DNA from 3 places in the Rhizobium sp. SAFR-030 genome. Region 1 is predicted to be linked to each of the others. Evidence: predicted binding sites of a transcription regulator. Region 1 holds the regulator's gene; each other region holds the start of a gene.
The links. The regulator PhoB, encoded in region 1, activates phosphate uptake and scavenging genes when phosphate is short. The targets are predictions, from matches to a motif close to TGTCATNNANCTGTCAT.
Positions count from the first base shown of each region.

Region 2: a site for PhoB is predicted at 2,537-2,553, ahead of ACR65N_RS18965 (DUF2794 domain-containing protein). Genes of this name have one in related genera too.
Region 3: a site for PhoB is predicted at 3,716-3,732, ahead of ACR65N_RS11800 (UDP-2,3-diacylglucosamine diphosphatase). Genes of this name have one in related genera too.

Region 1 covers NZ_JBPFDO010000005.1:423,001-430,721, reverse strand. Annotated here, with positions in the region: gene argF (ornithine carbamoyltransferase) at 85-1,002, opposite strand; gene ACR65N_RS17865 (aspartate aminotransferase family protein) at 1,057-2,253, opposite strand; gene ACR65N_RS17860 (GcrA family cell cycle regulator) at 2,670-3,209, shown strand; gene phoB (phosphate regulon transcriptional regulator PhoB) at 3,361-4,044, opposite strand; gene phoU (phosphate signaling complex protein PhoU) at 4,073-4,783, opposite strand; gene pstB (phosphate ABC transporter ATP-binding protein PstB) at 4,832-5,647, opposite strand; gene pstA (phosphate ABC transporter permease PstA) at 5,661-6,977, opposite strand; gene pstC (phosphate ABC transporter permease subunit PstC) at 6,974-7,721, opposite strand, start outside.
Region 2 covers NZ_JBPFDO010000006.1:184,255-191,975, reverse strand. Annotated here, with positions in the region: gene acnA (aconitate hydratase AcnA) at 1-1,281, shown strand, start outside; gene ACR65N_RS18970 (DUF1223 domain-containing protein) at 1,518-2,234, shown strand; gene ACR65N_RS18965 (DUF2794 domain-containing protein) at 2,570-2,956, shown strand; gene ACR65N_RS18960 (GNAT family N-acetyltransferase) at 2,999-3,550, opposite strand; gene ACR65N_RS18955 (Bax inhibitor-1/YccA family protein) at 3,683-4,429, opposite strand; gene ACR65N_RS18950 (ABC transporter permease) at 4,637-7,183, opposite strand; gene ACR65N_RS18945 (ABC transporter ATP-binding protein) at 7,180-7,721, opposite strand, start outside.
Region 3 covers NZ_JBPFDO010000003.1:470,070-477,790, forward strand. Annotated here, with positions in the region: gene bluB (5,6-dimethylbenzimidazole synthase) at 1-537, shown strand, start outside; gene ACR65N_RS11790 (hypothetical protein) at 550-1,245, opposite strand; gene ACR65N_RS11795 (NADP-dependent malic enzyme) at 1,360-3,690, opposite strand; gene ACR65N_RS11800 (UDP-2,3-diacylglucosamine diphosphatase) at 3,878-4,729, shown strand; partial or broken gene ACR65N_RS11805 (MFS transporter) at 4,874-5,698, shown strand; gene ACR65N_RS11810 (MFS transporter) at 5,679-6,032, shown strand; gene dgcA (N-acetyl-D-Glu racemase DgcA) at 6,002-6,985, opposite strand; gene ACR65N_RS11820 (ABC transporter permease) at 7,079-7,721, shown strand, end outside.

The DNA.
Region 1 (7,721 bases):
CGGCGCGGGTTGGAAAACCGCCAGATGGGGGCGCGCCACCGGCAAATCAAGGCTTTCGGTCAGAGCCTGCGCGGACGCAGTCGTTCAGACCGCGCCGAAGCACCAGGCGAGAATGGACTTCTGCGCGTGCATGCGGTTTTCCGCCTCGTCGAAGACCACCGACTGCGGACCGTCAATGACGCCGTCGGTGACTTCCTCGCCGCGGTGGGCCGGCAGGCAGTGCATGAACAGCGCCTCCGGCCGGGCGCGCCGCATCAGCTGCTCGTTGACCTGGAAGGGCTGGAATATGTTGTGGCCGCGCGCCTTGTGCTCCTGGTTCATCGACACCCAAGTGTCGGTGACCACCATGTCGACACCCTCGACGGCACGTTCGGCATCATGGCACAGCATGACCTCGCCGCCATTGTTGCGGGCCCAGTTGAGGTACTTGTCGAGCGGCTCGGAGCCCATCGGCACGGCCATGTTCATCTGGTAGCCGAAGCGGGCGGCACCTTCGACGAAGGAATGCAGGACATTGTTCCCGTCGCCGGTCCAGGCGAAGGTCTTGCCGGAGACCGGACCGCGATGTTCCTCGAAGGTCAAGAGATCCGCCATGATCTGGCAAGGATGCGTCTCGTCGGTCAGGCCGTTGATCACCGGCACGGTCGCGTGCTCGGCCATTTCCATCAGCCGGCGATGATCGGTGGTGCGGATCATGATCGCATCGACGTAGCGCGACAGAACCTTGGCGGTATCGCCGATCGTCTCGGCACGACCGAGCTGCATCTCGGTACCGGACAGGAACAGCGTCTCGCCGCCCAGCTGGCGCATGCCGACATCGAAGGAAACACGGGTACGGGTGGACGGCTTCTCGAAGATCATCGCCAGCATCTTGCCGGCAAGCGGCTTGTCGGCTGTACCGGCCTTGGTTGCCTTCTTGCGGGTCAGCGCGTCATCCAGAATGGTGCGCAGTTCGCCCGAGGAAACGGCCGAGAGATCGAGAAAATGCTTGGGTGATGCCATGGTCCATTCCATCCGGGGCGCCATCCGGCGGCCCGCTCGCTACGACCGGCCGGGTCAGGCCGACTTCTTCAACTTTTCGCTCTGCAGCTTTTCGGCGGCGCGTTCGATACGAGCCAAGCCCTCGCGGGCCTCTTCGGCGGTCACCACCAGCGGCGGCAGGATGCGGATGACGTTGTCGCCAGCCGGCACGCCCAGCAGATGCTCCTCGCGCATGGCAACCGTCAGTTCGGCGGCCGGCACGCGCGCCTTGATGCCGAGCATCAGGCCTTCGCCGCGGATTTCCTCGATAACCTCGGGGAAGCGGTCCTGAATGCCCGCGAGCCCCTGGCGGAACACCAGCGCCACGTCGCGGACATTCTGCAGGAAGGAGTCTTCCAGCACGATGTCGAGCACGGCATTGCCGACAGCCATCGCCAGCGGATTTCCGCCATAGGTGGTTCCGTGCACGCCGGGCTTCATGCCGGAGGCAGCTTCGGCGGTCGCGAGGCACGCGCCGAAGGGAAAACCGCCGCCGATGCCCTTGGCCACAGCCATGATGTCAGGCGTAACGCCGGACCATTCATGGGCGAAGAACTTGCCGGTCCGGCCGACGCCCGTCTGAACCTCGTCGAAGATCAGCAGCATGCCGTGCTCGTCGCAGAGATTGCGCAGCTGCTGCAGGAATTCCTTGGATGCCGTGCGGATACCGCCCTCGCCCTGGATCGGCTCGATCAGCAGAGCGCCGGTGTTCTCGGTGATTGCCGCCTTGAGGGCCTCGATATCGGCGAACGGCACCTGATCGAAACCGGGCGCCTTCGGGCCAAAGCCTTCGAGATACTTTTCCTGGCCGCCGGCAGCGATCGTCGCAATGGTCCGACCGTGGAAGGCGCCCTCGAAGGTGATGATGTGGAACTTGTCGGGATGACCCTTGGAGTAATGGTAGCGGCGGGCGGTCTTGATGGCGCATTCCAGGGCTTCCGCGCCGGAATTGGTGAAGAACACCTTGTCGGCGAAGGTCGCCTCGACCAGCCGCTGTGCCAGCCGCTCCTGCTCGGGGATCTCGTAGAGATTGGAAAGGTGCCAGACCTTGTCGGCCTGCGCCTTCAGCGCCTCGACAAGATGCGGATTGGCGTGGCCGCAGGAGGTGACCGCGACGCCTGCGCCGAAATCGAGATAGCGCTCGCCCGTCTCCGTCACCAGCCAAACCCCTTCACCACGCTCGAAGCGCAGAGGGGCCCGTGCAAACGTGTCGAAAAGCGCGGCTTCAGCCATGGCGACAGCACTCCTTGGGCATCATCATCTGTGCGGCGGCAACGTCCGCCGAAATCAAAAATGCCGCCCCAGCGGGCGGCGGCTGCACTATCCGCATTCCGCCGACGGCTGTCAACAAATCGCTCCAATTCCGGCGCATTGCCGGGCCATGGCGGTTACGGCGCAGGTTTCGGCCGCTGTGGCAAAAAAGACTCTGTCTGGCAGCAAGTTGGGGAAAACCCGGAAATCGATTCGCAGCGATTCGTACGACTCTTGTCAGCGAGTCCACCGCCCTCTAGGTTAAAGATCAATTACTAGACTGCATGCGGCGGAACTAGTCACCAAAAGTATAGATGTAGTATGCGCGACGAAATTGGTTTCGTCGTAACGGTGAGAGATTCTGTCTTGCTGATGTGTGCTCAAGGCGGAGAGACAGCATGAATTGGACAGACGAACGCGTCGAGAGATTGAAGCGGTTATGGGCCGAAGGGCTCAGCGCCAGCCAGATCGCTGCCCAGCTTGGCGGCGTCAGCCGCAACGCGGTGATCGGCAAGGTGCATCGCCTCAACCTGCCGGGCCGCATCAAGGCCGGCGGGACTTCGGCTGCCGCCCGCACGCCCAAGCGCACTGCGCCGGTGCCACGCGCTCCGGCCTACACCGCTCGCCCGAACGTTGTACCGGCACGCACCATCGGCCGTCCGATGGGTGCAACCGCGGTCAAGGAAGACTTCCAGATCGAGGCGATCAACGCCACCCAGCTGGTGACGACCAATGTCGTGGTCCCGATGGCGCGCCGCCTCGTCCTCACCGAGCTGACCGAACGCACCTGCAAGTGGCCGGTCGGCGATCCGCTGAAGGACGACTTCCACTTCTGCGGCGCTGAATCCTGCGACAACTCGCCTTACTGCAAGTACCACGCACGGCTTGCCTACCAGCCGGTCACCGAGCGCCGCAAGTCCGCGGCCGCACGTGCCTGATACGAGCACAGTCGATGCACTGGTGAAAACGGGCCTTGTGCCCGTTTTTTTGTGGCCTGCGTCCGGCCGGACCGGACGTTCGCCCGCGGCCCACGAAAAAGCCCGACCTGTCGGCCGGGCTTCGTCAGGACAGGCGGATCGCCTCTAAGCGTCAGGCTTCCATGGAATAGCCGGCGCCGCGCACGGTGCGGATCACGTCCTGCATGTTGGAAAAGTTCAGGGCCTTGCGAAGACGACCGACATGCACGTCGACAGTGCGCTCATCGACATAGATGTCGTGCCCCCAGACGCCGTCGAGAAGCTGAGAGCGCGAGAAAACGCGGCCGGGCGACGCCATCAGGAATTCCAGCAGCCTGAACTCCGTCGGCCCCAGACGCACTTCGCGGGCCTTGCGGTGCACGCGGTGCGTATCGCGGTCGAGCTCGATATCGCCGCAGCGAAGCACGCTGGACAGGACTTCAGGACGCGCGCGGCGCAGCATCGCCTTGACGCGCGCCATCAGTTCCGGCGTCGAGAACGGCTTGACGACGTAATCGTCGGCACCGGTCGCCAGACCGCGGACACGTTCGCTTTCCTCGCCGCGGGCGGTGAGCATGAGGATCGGCAGACGCTCGGTCTCCGGACGCATGCGCAGCCGTCGGCAGAGCTCGATGCCGGACACCCCCGGCAGCATCCAGTCGAGGATAAGCAGATCCGGCACGCGCTCCTGAAGACGGATCTCCGCCTCGTCGCCGCGCAGGATCGTCTCCACCTCGTAACCTTCAGCTTCCAGGTTGTAGCGAAGGAGAACGCTGAGCGCCTCCTCGTCCTCGACGACAGAAATCTTCGGCAGCATAATCAGGAACTCCTACAGGTCCGCGCAGCTATTCGGCCACAGCGCCGAGCATGTTGGAGCTGTCGTCCTTGGCCCGCTCGCCGACAGGCTGGGCGCCGGTCGCCATGTAGTAGATGGTCTCGGCAATGTTTGTCGCGTGGTCACCGATGCGCTCGATGTTCTTGGCGCAGAACAACAAATGCGTGCAGGTGGTGATGTTGCGCGGATCCTCCATCATGTAGGTGAGGAGCTCGCGGAACAGCGAGGTGTACATCGCGTCGATCTCTTCATCGCGCTGGCGTATCGCCTCGGCCTTCTGGGCAGACCGGTGCGAATAGACGTCCAGCACTTCCTTCAGCTGCACCAGCGCCAGGTCGGACAGATGCTCCAGGCCGCGGGCCAGCTTGCGCGGTACGCCGGTGCCCTGCACTGCGATCACCCGCTTGGCGGTGTTCTTGCCGAGATCGCCGACCCGTTCGAGATCGGCGGCGATGCGCAGCGTGCCGATGATCTCGCGCAGGTCCGCCGCCATCGGCTGGCGCTTGGCGATGGTGACGATCACCTTCTCCTGGATCTCGCGCTCGGCATGATCGAGAATAACGTCGTCGGAGATGACCTTCTGCGCGAGAGCACTGTCGGAATTGACGAGCGCCCGCACGGCGTCCGAGCACATCTGCTCGGCCAGGCCGCCCATCTCGGAGATGCGGCGATTGAGGTACTTCAGCTCTTCATCATAAGCCGACATGATATGGGATGGCATGTGTCTCTCCTCGGACGAATGGAACCAGTGGCAGGCGGCGCTGTCTGATCAGCCGAAACGGCCCATGATGTAGTCCTGCGTGCGCTGGTCATCCGGATTGGTGAACATCTTGTCGGTATCGTCTTCCTCGACGAGCTGGCCGAGGTGGAACATGGCGGTGCGCTGTGAAACGCGGGCAGCCTGCTGCATTGAGTGGGTAACGATGACGATCGTGTAGTTGGCGCGCAGCTCGTGAATGAGCTCCTCGACCTTGGCCGTCGCGATCGGATCAAGCGCCGAGCACGGCTCATCCATCAGGATGACTTCCGGCGACACGGCGATGGCGCGGGCGATGCACAGACGCTGCTGCTGGCCGCCGGACAGGCCGGTGCCGGATTCCAGCAGGCGATCTTTTACCTCGTTCCAAAGGCCGGCGCGCTGCAGGCTTGCCTCAACGATCTGGTCCATGTCGGCGCGGTTCCTGGCGAGGCCATGAATGCGCGGACCGTAGGAGACGTTCTCGTAGATCGACTTGGGGAACGGGTTCGGCTTCTGGAACACCATGCCGACGCGGGCGCGCAGTTCAACGACGTCGATCGAAGGGTCGTAGACGTCCTCGCCATCGAGCACGATGCGGCCGGTGACGCGGCACTGCTCAATGGTGTCGTTCATGCGGTTGAGGCATCGCAGGAAGGTCGACTTTCCGCAACCCGACGGTCCGATCAGCGCGGTCACGGTGTTTTCGCGGACGTTCAGGTTCACATCGAACAGCGCGCGCTTCTCGCCGTAGTAAACCGATACGTCCTTGCCCACCATCTTGTAGGAAACGTCATTCATTTTCTGATCCAGCGCCTTCTCAACTGCAGCTTCAGACATCATGTTCATTGTCCGTCTCCTTCTACCAACGCCGTTCGAAGCGACGACGCAACAGGATTGCGCCGACATTCATTACGATCAGGAACAGGAGCAGGATGATGATTGCTCCGGACGTGCGTTCCACGAAAGCGCGTTCCGCCTCGTTGGCCCACATGTAGATCTGCACCGGCAGCGCCGTCGACGGATCCATCGGCGTGGTCGGATAGTTGGCAACGAAGGCCACCATGCCGATGAGCAGCAGCGGCGCGGTTTCACCGAGCGCGTGTGCCAGGCCAATGATCGTGCCGGTGAGGATGCCCGGCATGGCGAGCGGCAGCACGTGGTGGAAGATCGTCTGCATCTTCGACGCGCCGAGGCCGAGGGCCGCCGCACGGATCGAAGGCGGGACGGCCTTCAATGCGGCGCGGGTGGCGATGATGATCGTCGGCAGCGTCATCAGCGTCAGCACCAGGCCGCCGACCAGCGAGGCCGAGCGCGGCAGGCCCATGAAATTGATGAAGACGGCAAGACCGAGCAGGCCGTAGACGATCGACGGCACGGCCGCCAGATTGTTGATGTTGACTTCGATCAGGTCCGTCAGACGGTTCTTCGGCGCGAACTCCTCCAGGTAGATGGAGGCCGCAACACCGATCGGCAGCGCCAGCACCAGGACGATCAGCATCATGTAGAACGAGCCGATCAGCGCAACGCCAACGCCGGCCGCCTCCGGGCGGCTCGACGCGCCGTTGAAGAAGATGCCGGAGTTGAAGTGCTTTGCCAGTGCACCCGCTTCGGCGAGCTTGTTCATCCAGCCGACCTGCTGGTCGGAGATCTTGCGGTTCTGCTCGGTCACTTCCAGGTTGATCTGGCCCTTGAAGGCCGAGTCGATGTCACCGGCGGCGAGCAGCGAGACGGTCTGGGTCGTGCCGATGATCTGCGGATTGGCGACGACCATGTCGCGCAGCTGGTTACGCACGCTGTTCGAGATCATCTGGTTGACGGCGCGAAGCTGGGCGGTGTCGCCCTCGCTGACGCCAAGCGCCTTGGCCACGGCGTTGCGCGCGACGATCGGATAGTTCGCCGTCATCAGCTTCTGCGGATCGGTGGCGCGCTGGTTGTCCTTATCGATGATCTGCTCGGAGAACTCGACCGGCACAGTGATCATCGTCTGCTGGAAGGCGGTGTAGCCCTTGGAGACGACCGACCACAGAAGCAGCATCAGGAACAGGATACCGAAAGACAGTGCGGCGATTCCATAGGCGCGGAAGCGGCGTTCGGCGGCGTAGCGGCGCTTGATGCCGATATCCCGGCGAGCAGGCTTGGCTAAGACGCCGGCGGGGGTGGAAACCACGTCGGTCATTCGTACTGCTCCCGGTATTTGCGCACGATGAAGAGCGCGTAGATGTTGAGGCAAAGCGTGATGGCAAACAGCGTGATGCCAAGCGCGAAGGCGACCAGCGTCTGCGGCGAGGTGAATTCAAGGTCGCCCGTCAACTGGCTGACGATCTTGACCGTCACCGTTGTCATCGGCTCGAACGGGTTGAGCTGCATGCGGGCGGCAACGCCGGCTGCCAGCACGACGATCATGGTTTCACCGATGGCGCGCGAGGCGGTCATCAGGAGCGCGCCGACGACGCCCGGCAGTGCTGCTGGCATGACGACCTTCTTGATCGTCTCCGACTTGGTGGCGCCGAGCCCGAGCGAACCGTCGCGAAGGGCGCGTGGCACGGCGGTGATGATGTCGTCCGACAGCGACGAGACGTAGGGGATCAGCATGATGCCCATGACGAAGCCGGCGGTGAGAACGCTTTGTGCCTGAATGAAGTTTGTATAATCGCCGGTCGCCAGACCGTTCAGCTGCGAGGAGAGGTCGCGCAGGAACGGGCCGACCGAGGTCAGGGCGAAGAAGCCGTAGACGATGGTCGGGATGCCGGCCAGGACTTCGAGCAGCGGCTTGGCGACAGCGCGAACCTTCGGCGACGCATATTCCGACATGTAGATCGCCGAGAACAGGCCGACAGGCACGGCGACGAGCATCGCCACAAGGCCGATGTAGAGCGTGCCGGCAAGCAGCGGGATCAGGCCGAACTGACCTTCCGAGGCA
Region 2 (7,721 bases), on a different contig from region 1:
GCGCCTGGGTCCCAGGTGGTTGGCGAATATCTCGCCAAGTCGGGCCTGCAGACCTCGCTTGATGCGCTGGGCTTCAACCTGGTCGGCTTCGGCTGCACCACCTGCATCGGCAATTCCGGCCCGCTGCCGGCACCGATCTCGAAGACGATCAACGACAAGGGCCTGATCACGGCCGGTGTTCTGTCGGGCAACCGCAACTTCGAAGGCCGCATCTCGCCGGACGTCCAGGCGAACTACCTTGCTTCCCCGCCGCTGGTCGTCGCCTATGCGCTGGCCGGTACGGTACAGAAGGACCTGACCACCGAACCTCTCGGCCATGATCAGGACGGCAATCCGGTGTTCCTCAAGGACATCTGGCCGACCTCGCACGAGATCCAGGAATTCATCCTGAAATACGTCACCCGCGAACTCTACGAGAGCAAGTACGCCGACGTGTTCAAGGGCGACGAAAACTGGCAGGCCGTGCAGATCCCGCCGGGCCAGACCTATGCCTGGGACGACAACTCGACCTACGTGCAGAACCCGCCCTACTTCGTCGGCATGGGCAAGACCGGCTCGGGCGTCTCCAACATCGTCGGCGCCCGCGTGCTCGGCCTGTTCGGCGACAAGATCACCACCGACCACATCTCGCCGGCCGGTTCGATCAAGGCCGCATCGCCTGCCGGTGCCTACCTGATGGAGAACGGCGTCGGCGTTGCCGACTTCAACCAGTACGGCACGCGCCGCGGCAACCACGAAGTGATGATGCGCGGCACGTTTGCCAACATCCGCATCCGCAACTTCATGCTCGGCCCGAACGGCAAGGAAGGCGGCTACACCGTCCACTATCCGTCGAAGGAAGAGATGTCGATCTACGACGCGGCCATGAAGTACAAGGCCGAGGGCACGCCGCTGGTGATCTTCGCCGGCGTCGAATACGGCAATGGTTCGTCGCGTGACTGGGCTGCCAAGGGCACCAACCTGCTTGGCGTACGCGCCGTCATCGCCCAGTCCTTCGAGCGTATCCACCGCTCGAACCTGGTCGGCATGGGCGTCGTACCGTTCGTCTTCGACGAGGGCGTCAACTGGCAGAGCCTCGACCTCAAGGGCGACGAGACGGTGACGATCGAAGGCCTCGACGGCGAGATCAAGCCGCGCGAGTGGATGACTGCCAAGATTGCCTATGCCGACGGTTCGGTGAAGGAGATCAAGATCCTCTGCCGCATCGATACGCTCGACGAAGTGATCTACATGAACAACGGCGGCATCCTGCAGACGGTTCTGCGTGACCTGGCTGCCTGAGCGGCATCCGAAGTGACATGATAAAGGCCGCCGGACAGGCTTGTCCGGCGGCTTTCCTTTGCGCACCGTCCGCCGGCACCCTGCGTCTCACCCGCTTGTGACTTCCGCTTGAAGCGGGCGGCAGGTAGGTTCGACGCATGGACCGTAATGCTCCCTCGCAACAAAGACATCCAATGCCTCTCCTGACCTCAATCTTGAAGCTTGCCGAACGCTGCGCCTGGATCGCGGCGGCGGCGATGGTCTGCAGCCCGGCGATCGCCGGCGAGATCCGGTCCCCGAAAGGCGTCGTAGAGCTCTTCACCTCGCAAGGCTGTGCCTCCTGTCCGCCGGCCGACCAGGCGCTGAAGAAGCTTGTCGAGCAGGGCGACGTCGTGGCGCTCTCCTACCACGTCGATTACTGGAACTATCTCGGCTGGGCCGACACGCTGAGCAGCAAGGAAAATACCGAGCGCCAGTACGGCTACGCCCATTCGATGGGCCGCAGCGGTGTCTACACGCCGCAGGCGATCATCAACGGTCGCGAGCACGTCAAGGGCATGGACCTGTCGGCGATCAACAGCGCCGTCGACAGGATGAACGGCAAGGGCACGGGCATGACCATTCCCGTCGGCGTCGAGGTGACGGGCGACGAGATGTCGATCGATATCGGCCCCGGCGCCGGCCGGGCCGAGGTCGTCGTCGCGTACTTCACCAAGAAGGAACAGGTCGAGGTTCTGCGCGGCGAAAACAGCGGCAAGCAGATGGAATACTGGCACAACGTCTATGACGTGCAGACCGTCGGCATGTGGGACGGCAAGGCGCTGAAGATCACCCTGCCGGCGAAATCCATGGGCAGCACCAAGAAGGACGGCTGCGCGATCCTGCTGCAGACGTCCGGCGCCAACGGCGAACCGGCGGCAATCCTCGGCGCGGCCGTCGTCATGGTCGGACGCAAGGGCCATCCGAGCCCCTGACGCGCAGGGCCGCAAATCCGAGATTGCAATGCTTGGGAGGATCTCCAGAGGAAGGTCCGGCCTTGAGCGATGGGGGGCTGGGGGGTAAGGTCATCACTCGAGGCCGGACCATATGGCGCCTGGCGCCAACTGGATGACCGTTACTCTGGTCGCCGATTCCGGCAGCCTTTTGTTCGAAATCAGGCCAAAAGCGGAGAGTTTCGACGGTTTGCGTCTCTGCCTTCTGCTCCCATGGATCTTCCGACCGCCACGCTTGTTACAGGGACTGCTGCGGGTTGCTTTTTGCGGCCGGTGAGGCAAACTGTCATGGAAATGTTGCAAGCCCGGGAGCTTGGATGACCGATCAGCCGGATTTAACCGGGTGCGGGCCGTCTGCGGAAGGTGTCGTCGTCGAACTCAACCAGTACCGCCAGAAGCACGATCCGCTGCCGGTGACTTTCCACCGGCGTGAACTCGACGCGATCCTGCGGATCTACGGGCGAATGGTCGGCGAGGGCGAGTGGAAGGACTATGCGATCGACCACCTGAAGGACAAGGCGGTGTTCTCGGTCTTCAAGCGGTCCGGCGAGATGCCGCTCTACCGGATCGAGAAGGATCCGAAGCTTGCAGCCAGGCAGGGCGCCTACAGCGTGATCAACACGCATGGAAAGATCCTCAAGCGCGGCCATGAATTGCCGCAGGTGCTCAAGGTCTTCGACAAGGTCCTGAAGCTGATCGACTGACCTGGCCGGCCGGCGATCTCCGTTTGCCGGGCGGACCAGCCGCTAGAACAGCGATCCCGGATAGCTGCCAGCATCCGGCTCCGACGTCGTGCCATCGCCGAGCGCCCGCTGCATGAACACCGTGTCCAGCCAGCGTCCGTGCTTGAAGCCGGTACCCTTCATCGTGCCGACCATCTCGAAGCCGAGGCCCGCATGCAGGGCGCAGGAGGCAGGGCTCGCGCCACCGATGACGGCGGCCATCTGGCGGAAGCCGAGCACGGTGCACCGTTCGATCAGGTCCCGCAGTAGCGCCTTGCCGAGCCCACGACCGCGCGCCTCCGGCGCCAGATAGATCGAATCCTCCACCAGCCAGCGATAGGCGGGTCGCGTGCGGAACGCCGAGGCATAGGCATAGCCGAGCAGGGTGCCGTCCGTGTCGACGGCAGCGATATAAGGGTAGCGCTTGTCGACGATGGCGGCGAAGCGGGCCTGCATTTCTGCCTGGTCCGGTGGCGTGATCTCGTAGCTCGCGGTGCCGTTCAGCACGCTGTCGCGGTAGATCTCGGTGATGGCGGGAAGATCGGCAGGAGTGGCGTCGCGCAGCGTGAAGGGCATCGGGATCTGTCGTTCGGTACGGGGCGCCTTCGACAGTACGGCGGTCGAAATCGCGCCGCAAGCCCCTTCATCCTGACAGCAAAAAGGCGGCCCTGGAGCCGCCTTTCGCAAATCGTCATGGTGTCTGCCGGATCAGTTGTTGCGGTTGCCCATGAACTGCAGCAGGAACATGAACAGGTTGACGAAGTCGAGGTACAGCGTCAGCGCACCCATGATGGCCTTGCGGCCGACCACGGCAACTTCGTCGCCCTCGAGATACATCTCCTTGATCTTCTGCGTGTCGAAGGCGGTCAGGCCGGCGAAGATCAGCACGCCCATGGCGGAGATCGCAAAGCCGAGAGCCGACGAGGCGAGGAAGATGTTGACGACCGAGGCGATGATCAGGCCGAACAGGCCCATGATCAGGAACGAGCCCATGGCCGACAGGTTACGCTTCGTCGTGTAGCCGTAAAGCGACAGCGCGCCGAACGAGGCTGCGGTGACGAAGAAGGTCTGCACGATGCTCTGGCCGGTGAAGACCAGGAAGATCGACGACAGCGACAGGCCCATCAGCGCCGCATAGATCCAGAAGGTGGTCTGGGCGGCGGCAACGCTCATCTTGTTGATGCGGAAGCTCAGGAAGAACACCATTCCGAGCGGAGCCAGCATCACGACCCACTTCAGCGGGCTGGCATAGAGAGCCGTGCCGAAAGCGGTCAGCTGGCCGTTGTCGACCGCAAGCTGCCATGTCCCGAATGCTGCAAGACCGGTGATCACCAGGCCCAGCGCCATCAGGTTGTAGACCTTCAGCATGTAGGCGCGCAGGCCGGCATCGATCTCGACGCCCGTCTGGGCACGCTGCTGTGCCGTACGGTTCTGGAAGTTGTATGGTTCAGCCATTTTGTCCTCTCAAAGCTCCGGAATGTCTACGGTGTCGGCGTCATCGAGGACACCTGGCGCCGCTGCGGAGCCTCAGCAAGCATGGATTGAATATGCGAGCATCGGTCATCCGGTTCAAGTGGCCGAGCCCCGAATCGCCCCTGATTGCCGTCCGATTCGCCAAGGTGACAAGAATTTAATCCAGCAACTGCCGCGGCAGCCCTGGCATCAGAGCTCCCTCAGCACGGGGCCTGCCTTCTGGCCGAGAATCCGCCAGGTGCCGGCAAGGCCGATGCCCACCGTCAGCACCAGTGCCACGACCAGCGTGACCACCGCGACGTCCGGCATGAATGTCACCGGCAGCTTCATGATGCGGGCAACGACGAACCAGGCGGACAGGCTGCCGGCGGCCAGCGCGAAGATCGCCGTGGCGACGCCGAGGATCATGTATTCGTAGCTGAAGGCGCGCATCAGCATGCGGCGCGTGCCGCCGAGCGTCTTCAGGATCACCGCGTCGTGGGTGCGGGCGCGGTTGCCGGAGGCAAGCGCACCGGCAAGCACCAGGACCGAGGCGACAAGCGCGACGGCAGCGGCAGCACGGATGGCGGTCGCCAGCTGTCCGACGAGCTGTTCGGCGATATCCAGCGCATCCTTGACCCTCACGCTGGTGATCGTCGGATAGGCGTTGGTGACGGCGCGCAGGATGCGGCCTTCGTCTGCCGGCGTCGCATTGGCATCCGTCAGCGTGGCGAGCCAGGCATGCGGCGCGCCGCGGAAGGTATTGGGCGAAAACACCATGACGAAGTTGATCGACAGCGATTCCCACTCGATTTGCCGGAAGTTGGAGATCTTGGCGGTGATGTTGCGGCCGAGCACGTTGACGGTGACGGTGTCGCCGAGCTTCAGGCCAAGTTCCTCCGCCTCCTCCGCTGAAAACGAGACGAGCGGCTCACCGGCATAGTCGGCCGGCCACCACTCGCCCTGGACCAGCCGCGAATTCTCCGGCGGCTTCTCCTGGTAGGTGATGCCGCGATCGCCGCGCAGCACCCAGCGTCCGCCGGGCGGCACGTTCATCTGGCTGACGTCCTGGCCGTTGAAGGCGAGGATGCGGCCGCGCAGCATCGGCACCTGCTGGATCGTCCCTTGCGGCGAATTCTGCTTCAGGATGTCGACGAAGCCTTCGCGCTCGCTGCCCTGGATGTCGACGAAGAAGAAGTTCGGGGCATTCTCCATCATCGTGCCGGTCAGCTGGCGGCGCAGGTTGCCGTCGATCAGCGCCAGCGTCACGAGCAGCGCAAGCCCAAGCCCGAGCGACAGAACGACGGACGGCGTGAGCGCACCCGGACGGTGGATATTGCCGATCGCCAGCCTGAGCGCCGGAGAGTTAACCCGCGGGCTGCGTCTCGCCAGTGCGGCGATGCCCGCCGCCACCAGCCGCAGAAGCACGAAGGCCGCAGCCACGGCACCGAGGAAGACGACGGCGATGAAGCGGTCGTCGGCGGCATAGATGGCCAGTCCCGCAAGCGCTGCAAGCGCTGCCGAGCCCGCCAGGAGGTAGGGCCAGGAGGGCAGGCGGGCCTGGTCGAAGCTCTGGTCGCGGAACAGCGCCGTTGCCGGCACCCGCCGCGCATGGCCAAGCGGCAGGATGGCGAAGGCGAAGGTGGTCAACAGGCCGAACAGGGCGGCCATCCCGAGCGCTGCCGGATAGATCGTCGCTTCCGCCGGCACCGGCAGGATGTCGCGCAGGAAGCCGAGCGCCACGAAGGGTGCGGCAGCGCCCATCGCCAGGCCGATGACGATACCGACCATGCCGATCAGCAGGATCTGGATGAGATAGATGAGCGTCACGACGGTTGCCGGAGCGCCCAGGCACTTGAAGGTCGCGATCGTCGTGCGCTTAGCATCGAGGAAGGCGCGTACCGCATTGGCAACGCCGACGCCGCCGACGATCAGCGCCGTCAGGCCAACCAGCGTCAGGAACTGCGAGAACCGATCAACATTTTCGGTCAGCGACGGCGCGGCGCGGTCGGACGTGCGGATCGACCAGCCGGCCGACGGCAGCTCGCGGTTGGCGGTGGTGGCCAGCGTGCCGCGCAATGCCGGATCGGCGACTTTGATCTTATAGGCGTGCTCGACAAGGCTGCCGTTCTGCACCAGGCCGGAGGCGATCAGCGCCTCGCGGCTGAGAAGCAGGCGCGGCGCAAAGCCGAAACCTTCCGAGATCGCATCCGGCTCCGTCACCAGCGTCCCCGTGATGCGGACCTTCAGGTTGCCGAGCAACAGTTCGGTGCCCGGCTTAATGCCGAGGCGCTCGAGCAGCAGGGGTGCTGCCAATGCGCCATAGACATCGCCGTCGCGACCCAGCAGTTGCGAGAGCGGCCGGTCCGGATCGGCCGTTACCTTGCCGTAGAGCGGGTAGGCCTCGTCGACGGCCTTGGCCTCGACAAGCGCCTGCTGCGATCCGTCCGGCAGCCGTGCCATCGAGCGCAGGCCGGTTGATATGGATACCTCGCCGTAGCGCTGCAGGAAGGCCAGCTCCTCCGGCGTCGCCTCGCGATTGTCGAGCTCGAAGCGCATGTCGCCGGCGAGCAGCGTCTGGCCCTGCGAGGCGATGGCGCCGGTGATGGCCCGCGAGACCGAATTGACCGAGGCGATGGCGCCGGTGCCGAGCGCGATGCAAGCGAGGAAGATGTAGAAGCCGGACAGCCCGCCGCGCAGTTCGCGCAGCGCCAGTCGAAGCGAGATGGACAAACGCGAGGAGAGGGGGCCGATCATGCCGTAACCGCCTGCGGTGCCCGCGCACTCGTACCGTCGTCGGCGATCTCGCCGGAGCGGACGCGCACCTGCCTGGAGCAGCGGGCCGCCAGCGCGTTGTCGTGGGTCACCAGCAGCAGCGTCGTGCCGCGCTCTGCCTGCTTGGCAAACAGCAGGTCGGCGATCTGCCGGCCGGTCTCTGTGTCAAGATTGCCGGTCGGCTCGTCGGCAATCAGCACGGCGGGCGAGGGCGCAAGCGCCCGGGCGATCGCCACGCGCTGCTGTTCGCCGCCGGACAACTGGCCCGGATAGTGGTTCAGCCGCTCGCCGAGCCCGACCGCCGTCAGTTCCTGGCGTGCGATGTCGAACGGGTTCTTGATGTTGGCGAGTTCCAGCGGCACCGCGACGTTCTCGAGCGCCGTCATGTTGGCGATCAGGTGGAAGGACTGGAAGACGATTCCGATGTTGCGGCCGCGGAAATCAGCAAGCGCATCCTCGCCGAGCGCGTGAAGCGGCGTTTCTAGAATGGTGATCTCGCCGCTATCGAGCCGCTCGAGAC
Region 3 (7,721 bases), on a different contig from region 1:
GCCGCGCATGCTGCACCCTCGGTCGGCTTCATGCAGCCGTGGAGTTTCATCGTCATTCGCGATGCGGGCGTGAAGGAGAAGGCCTGGCAGGCGTTCTCGCGTGCCAATGAAGAGGCGGCGGGCCTGTTTGCCGACGAGCAGCAGGCGCTCTACCGCAGCCTGAAGCTCGAGGGCATCCGCAAGGCGCCGGTGTCGATCTGCATCACCTGCGATCCGGACCGCGCCGGCCCCGTGGTGCTGGGACGCACCCACAACCCGCGGATGGACGTCTATTCGACCGTCTGCGCGGTGCAGAACTTCTGGCTGGCGGCGCGCGCCGAAGGCGTGGGCGTCGGCTGGGTGAGCATCTTTCGCGACGAGGACGTTCGGCAGATCCTCGACATTCCGGAGCGGGTGGAGATCGTCGCCTGGCTCTGCGTCGGCTATGTCGACGCGCTCTACGAGGCGCCCGAGCTGGCGCTGAAGGGCTGGCGGCAGCGGCTCGACCTCGATGCGCTGATCTTCGAGGACGGATGGGGCAAGCCGGCCCGGCGCTAGCGGCAGCGCCGGCTATTCCTGCAGCTGACGCGGTGCCTGCTTCGGGCTTGCCAGATCGATATTCTGGTCGTCCGGGAAGAACTGCGGGCCGACCGTGCGGATCGGCTTGGTCGGATCGTAGTCGCGCTCCGGCATGATCGGCGAAGCATCCTGAACCGAAAGCTGAGACTTTGTGCCCAGCCGGGTGATCGAGCTGTCGCGATTGCTGCCGACGCTCGGCGCCACGGTTGCTTCGTCGGCCCCGAGGGAGGCCGGAATGGCGACCGGGTCCTGTTCTCCGCAGCGCAGCTTGCGCATCTCTTCGCGCACCGCTGCCTCGTCACGGCCGAGCGACTGAACGACCTTCTGCGGCGCCTGCCGACGGGCGAGGATCTGCCGGCGGTTGTCTTCCATGGATGCGAGGTTGGCGGCGTAGTCGCTGCAGTCGCCTTCAGCCGGCGTCTCTCCAGCGCCGGACGATCCGCCGAGCCTGACAATGCTGCCATTGCCGCAGCCCATCTCCTGCATCTCCATGCGCAGCCTGCGGATCTCCCGGTTCTGCCGGTTGAGCGTCGTGGCATAGACATTGGCGCCGCTGGTGCTGCCGATGACCTGGGTGGTGCCGGCGATCTCCTGGCCAAGTTCCAGACAGCGGGAGGCAGTATCGGCGGCAAACGACGAGGCGGGGATCAGCAGAACGAGAGCGGGGAGGAGAAACGTGCGGGGCATCTGGGTTCCGTCATCTGGCATTGGCGGCCGGACGCCTAGCTCGCCGACCGTCGTGGTCTGCCAGTCTGGGGCGTCCGGGTTGACAATGTCATAAGCCCGCTGCTGTTCCGTCGTTCAGGCGCCGACGACGGAAAAATCTGCGTGCGAAGCTTCGACAACGGCAAGTGCCGCCATGTTGACGACGCCGCGCGAGGTGACCGATGTCGACAGGATGTGTGCTGGCTGTGCTGCGCCGAGAAGGATTGGTCCGACATGCAGCGCATCCATCATCGTGCGGGCAATGCCGAGCGAGATGTTGGCGGCATCGAGGTTCGGGAACACCAGCAGATTGGCCTCGCCGGACAGGCTGCTGTCGGGCATGGCCCGCTTGCGCAGGTGTTCGGAGAGCGCCGAGCCGGCCTGCATCTCGCCATCGACTTCCAGTTCAGGTGCCCGCTGGCGCACCAGTTCGAGCGCCGCCCGCATCTTGGTGGCGCTTTCCGAATTGCGCGAGCCGAAGTTCGAATGGCAGATCAGCGCCGCCTTCGGGGTGATGCCGAAGCGGCGGATTTCCTGCGCCGCCAGCACCGTGATCTCGGCGATCTCGGCATGCGTCGGGTTGTAGTTGACGAAGGTGTCGGTGAAGAAGACCGGGCCCTTCTGGGTGATCAGCAGGCTAAGGCTGGAAAACGCGCAGACGCCGGAGCGCATGCCGATGATCTGGCGGACATCCTTCAGGTGGCGGTCGAAGCGGCCTTCGACGCCGCAGATCAAAGCGTCGGCATCGCCGCGCTTGACGGCGAGCGCGCCGATCACCGTGGAATTGGTGCGCACGATGGTGCGGGCGGCTTCCGGGTTGATGCCGGCGCGGCCGACCAGCGCCGAGTATTCATCGACGTAATCGCGGTAGCGCGGATCGTCTTCCGGGTTGATGACGGCAAAATCGGTGTTCGGCCGGATGCGGATGCCGAACCGCTTGAGGCGGGCCTCGATGACCGACGGGCGGCCGATGAGGATCGGAACGCCGGTCTTTTCCTCGAGCAGAACCTGGGCGGCGCGCAGCACGCGCTCGTCCTCGCCCTCGGCGAAGATGACGCGCTTCTTCTCGGCGATCTTGGCGCTGGTGAAGATCGGCTTCATGACGAAGCCGGAGCGCCAGACGAAGCGGCTCAGCTGGTCGAGGTACTGATCGAAGTCGGCGATCGGACGGGTCGCGACGCCGGTCTCGGCAGCAGCCCGGGCAACGGCCGGGGCGATGCGCAGGATCAGGCGCGGATCGAAGGGCGAGGGGATCAGGTAGTTGGGTCCGAAGATCGGCGTCTCGTCCGAATAGGCGCGGGCCGCGACGTCGGAGACTTCTTCGCGGGCAAGGCCGGCGATCGCCTTAACGGCGGCCATCTTCATCTCTTCGTTGATGGTGGTTGCGCCGCAATCGAGCGCACCGCGGAAGATGTAGGGGAAGCAGAGGACGTTGTTGACCTGGTTGGGGAAATCCGAGCGGCCGGTGCAGATCATCGCGTCCGGGCGGGCGGCGCGGGCAAGCTCCGGCATGATTTCCGGCGTCGGGTTGGCAAGCGCCATGATCAGCGGCTTCTCGGCCATCTGCACCAGCAGTTCCTGCTTCAGGACGCCAGCCGCCGACAGGCCGAGGAAGACGTCGGCGCCGCCGATCGATTCGGCCAGCACGCGCTTGTCGCTTTTCTGGGCGTAGATTTCCTTCCACGGGTCCATCAGCACGTTGCGGCCCTCATAGACCAGGCCTTCGATGTCGTGGACCCAGATGTTTTCACGGCGTGCGCCGAGCAGCACCAGAAGGTTGATGCAGGCGAGCGCTGCGGCGCCTGCGCCCGACGTGACGATCTTGACGTCCTCGATCTTCTTGCCCGCAAGTTCCAGCCCGTTGAGGATGGCGGCGGCGACGATGATCGCGGTGCCGTGCTGGTCGTCGTGGAAGACCGGGATGTTCATGCGCTCGCGCAGCTGGCGCTCGACCTCGAAACATTCCGGCGCCTTGATGTCCTCAAGGTTGATGCCGCCGAAGGTCGGCTCGAGGGCGGCCACCGTCGACACCATGGCATCGACGCTTTCGGCGGCGATCTCGATGTCGAAGACGTCGATGGCAGCGAACTTCTTGAACAGGACGGCCTTGCCCTCCATCACCGGCTTGGAGGCGAGCGGGCCGATATTGCCGAGACCGAGGACGGCCGAACCGTTGGAGACGACGGCCACGAGATTGGCGCGCGCCGTGTATTCGGCCGCCATTTCCGGGTTGTCGCGGATGGCGAGACAGGGGGCTGCGACGCCCGGCGAATAGGCGAGCGCCAGGTCGCGCTGGTTGCCGAGCGGCTTGGTCGCCTGGATCTCCAGCTTGCCGGGTCGCGGATAGCGATGGAAGAACAGCGCCTGTTCCTCAAGGTCCGCGGTTGCGGTCTGCTTGTCCGAAAGAGCCTTAGCTTGCTCGTCCATCGCCGTATCCTTTCTGGTCGTCTTTTGTCACCGGTCTCTTACAGCAAACTTTCGGCCGGAACAGTAGCCAATTTTCGCCTCGCGCGCCCGGCGGCACCGCTGTCCGGCGCCAGACAGTCCTCGTCCGCAGAGCGGTCGATCCGGGCGGCTGTCATCTTCCTGATAAACGAGTCTGATCTTGAACGGCCTGAAGGGACTGCACGACGAAAGGGCGGGAACCGTGGTTCAGACAGTGGAAACCAGACATTTCAGGACTCTCTTCATTTCCGACATCCATCTGGGGTCGAAGGCGGCGAAGACGGACTTCCTGCTCGACTTCCTGCGTCATCACGAGGCGCAGACGCTCGTGCTGGTCGGCGACATCGTCGACGGATGGCGGCTGAAGCGCAGCTGGTACTGGCCGCAGGGCTGCAACGACGTCATCCAGAAGCTGTTGCGCAAGGCCCGCAAGGGCACCCGCATCATCTACGTTCCCGGCAATCACGACGAGTTCCTGCGGTCGTTCCCCGGCGTGCACTTCGGCGGTATCGAGGTGGCCGAACGGCTGATCCACGAAGCGGCTGACGGCAAGAAATACCTCGTCCTGCACGGCGACGAGTTCGACGTGGTGGTGCGCAACATCCGGCTGCTCGCCTATCTCGGCGACTGGGCCTATGACGCGGCGATTGTCATCAACGGCCTGCTGGCGATCGTCCGGCGGCGGTTCAACATGCCCTACTGGTCGTTCTCCGCCTGGGCCAAGCTGCAGGTGAAGCAGGCGGTCAACTTCATCGGCGAATTCCAGAAGGTGGTCGCCGAGGAAGCCCGCCGCAACCATGTCGACGGGGTTATCTGCGGCCACATCCATCACGCTGTCATGGAAGACATCGACGGCATCCGCTACATCAACACCGGCGACTGGGTGGAAAGCTGCACGGCGATCGCCGAGCACATGGATGGCCGGTTCGAGCTGATCTCCTGGCAGCGGGCCGACGAGGGCGCCGAAGTGACGTCGCTGCCGGTCGCCGCCAAGGTTCTGGCGGACGCGCGGGCCGCCTGACGGGTCGAGTTCACCGGCGGGAGCAGAGGCGACAGGCGGGGCGTGCGCCGCAAAGCCTATAGGCAGGTGCGCGGCGCTGGTGTATGCGTCGCTGATCATTCGCCTTCTGATTTCGGAGCCTGCGTGGCCCAATCCAGCCTGCCGGTGCCGTCCCTGTTTGCCACGCGCTGCGCACTCGCCTACGCGGCGGCGCTCGGCGTCAACGGCGTGCTCCTGCCGTTCTTCCCGGTCTGGCTGAAATCCCTGTCGCTCGATGATTTCCAGATCGGCATCATCCTCACCGTGCCCATCGTGCTGCGCGTCCTGTCGGCGCCGATCGCCGGGATGCTGGCCGACCGGCTGCCGGAACGCGCCCGGGTGTTGATATTTTCCGCCGCGCTGTCGCTCGTCTCGGCCCTGGCGCTGACACTGGCGGACGGCTTCTGGATGGTGCTGCTGGTGTTCAGCCTGCAGGGTGCGGCGTTTGCGCCGTTCACGCCGGTGCTCGAATCGATCACCGTCACCGGCGTGCGTCGCTGGGGCTACCGCTACGGCTCCATCCGCGTCTGGGGTTCGATCGGCTTCGTCGCCATGTCGCTGATCGCCGGGGAGGCGATGGCCCGCTCCTCCGGCTTGGTGGTTCCGTGGGCGGCGAGCGTCGCCTTCCTGCTGACGCTGATTGCGGCCTTCGGCGTGCCGCGGCTGGGACGGGCGAACGGTTCTTCAGGCCCCGGGCCACGACAGTCTGCCGACAGCGGGTTGGGCGGGCGGCTGACGCTGCTGATGATCGGCTGCACGCTCGTCCAGTCGACGCACGGCATGTATTACGGGTTTTCCGCCATCCACTGGCAGGCGATGGGCTTCGGCGGCACCGAGATCGGCTTCCTCTGGTCGGCGGGCGTGCTGGCGGAAATCCTGTTCTTCTTCCTCCGGCCGCATCGCCCGGCGGATCTCGCCGAACGCGCTGATCCTGTTCGGCTCGGCGGCGGCGGTCCTGCGCTGGTGCCTGTTCGTGCTGCCGCTCGACTTCTGGCCGGCACTGCTGCTCCAGTGCAGCCACGCGTTCAGTTTCGCCTTCCTGCATTTCGGCATCCAGCAGAAGATCGTCGAGCAGGTGCACGAGAGCCGCGAATCATCGGTGCAGGGCACCTATTTCTTCTATAGCGGCGCCTTCCTGGCGGCCTCGACCTTCCTGTCCGGCGCGCTCTACCGCGAATTCGGCCAGCCGGCCTATCTGGCAATGGCGGCGGTGGCGGCGATTGGCCTGTGGCTCAACTTCCGCGCCGCCCGGCCTCAGCCCCAGAGCATGGGCTCGGGCGGGTAGACCAGCGACCCTTCGAATCGCAGCCCGGGCTCGCGGTCGCGCGCCAGAAGCAGCGGCCCGTCGAGATCGGCATAGGCGCAGCCCTGGGCCAGAAGCACGGCGGGCGCCATCGACAGCGAGGTGGCAAGCATGCAGCCGACCATCACCGAAAAGCCGAGCCGGTCGGCCTCCGCCTTCATCCGCAGCGCCTCGGTGAGGCCGCCGGTCTTGTCGAGCTTGATGTTGACGGCGTCGTAGCGGTCGCGCAGGCTTTCGAGATCCTTGGTCGCATGAACGCTCTCGTCGGCGCAGACCCGCACCAGGCGAGGGATGGCCGAAAGCGCTGCGTCACGGCCGGCCGGCAGCGGCTGCTCGACGAGCGCTATCCCCGCCTCGGCGCAGATCGCCAGGTACCGGGCGAGGTTGTCGTCGGTCCAGCCTTCGTTGGCATCGAGGATGATCGTCGCCTCGGGCGCCGCCCGCCGGACCGCGAGGATGCGCTCCTCGTCGTCCGGCGTGCCGACCTTGACCTTCAGCAGCGGCCGCCGGGCATTTTCGGCGGCCTGTTCCGCCATCGCCTCGGGCGTGCCGAGAGAAATGGTGAAGGCGGTGACCAGGGGCTCGCGGATCGGCGATCCAGTCAGTGCTGCGACAGTGGATCCGGCCCGCTTGGCTTCGAGATCCCAGAGCGCGCAGTCGACCGCATTGCGCGCCGCACCGGCCGGCATCAGCGTCTGCAGGCCGGCGCGATCGAGGCCATCCGCCACCGCCTGGGAGATCCTCTCCACGTCGGCCATCACGCCTTCGACGGTCTCGCCGTAGCGGGCATAGGGCACGCATTCGCCGCGCCCGACGATGCCATCCTCCTCGATCGTGCAGACGACCACATCCGCTTCGGTCTTCGAACCGCGCGAGATCGTGAAGGTGCCGGCGATCGGGAATGTTTCCGTTGTGGCTTTGAGGTGACGGGGCATCGAATTCCTTTCGCTCCGCATGGCAATTCACTGGCGGGAGTTTATATTGGCGGTCTCCTCGGTAGCATCAACCGGACGTTTGAGCAGCAACATATGCATGGCAACCCGAAGCCGGCCGATGACAGGCCCGCAACATTCGAGACGGCAGGATCCGCCGACACCGCAGGATCCGTCGACGGAGCCGAGCGGGTGGTGCTGGCTGGCGATTGGCGAAACCGCGGCATCGGCCATGTGCTGAGCGATCTCACGGCGTTCGAGGCGCGCGGTGGCTCCGGGCCGCTGCAGATCGACGTCTCCGGCATCGACATGGTCGATACGGCCGGCGCCTGGCTGATCCGCCGCCTCATCCTGCGCCAGCAGGCCGCCGGCCGCGACGTCGAGCTGGCGGGTGCCGGGCAGACGCTCGCCGACCTCATCGACGCGATGCCCGCCGAGGAACCGGCTGGTCCCGGCAAGACTGCCGATGGCCGCTCGCTCTTTACGCGGATATTCGAGCCGCCGGGCCGGGCGATCAGCGGCTTCGTCGGCGATACGGTCGCCGGCATGCACATTCTCGGTTCCGCCGTCGGCGGCGCACAGCTGAAATTCGGCCGCGGCGCCGGCGTCTCTCCCGCCTCCGTGGTTACCCACATCGACCGCATGGGCGTCCAGGCGGTGCCGATCATCGTGCTGATGTCGTTCCTGATCGGCGCCATCATCGCCCAGCAGGGCGCCTTCCAGCTTCGCTATTTCGGCG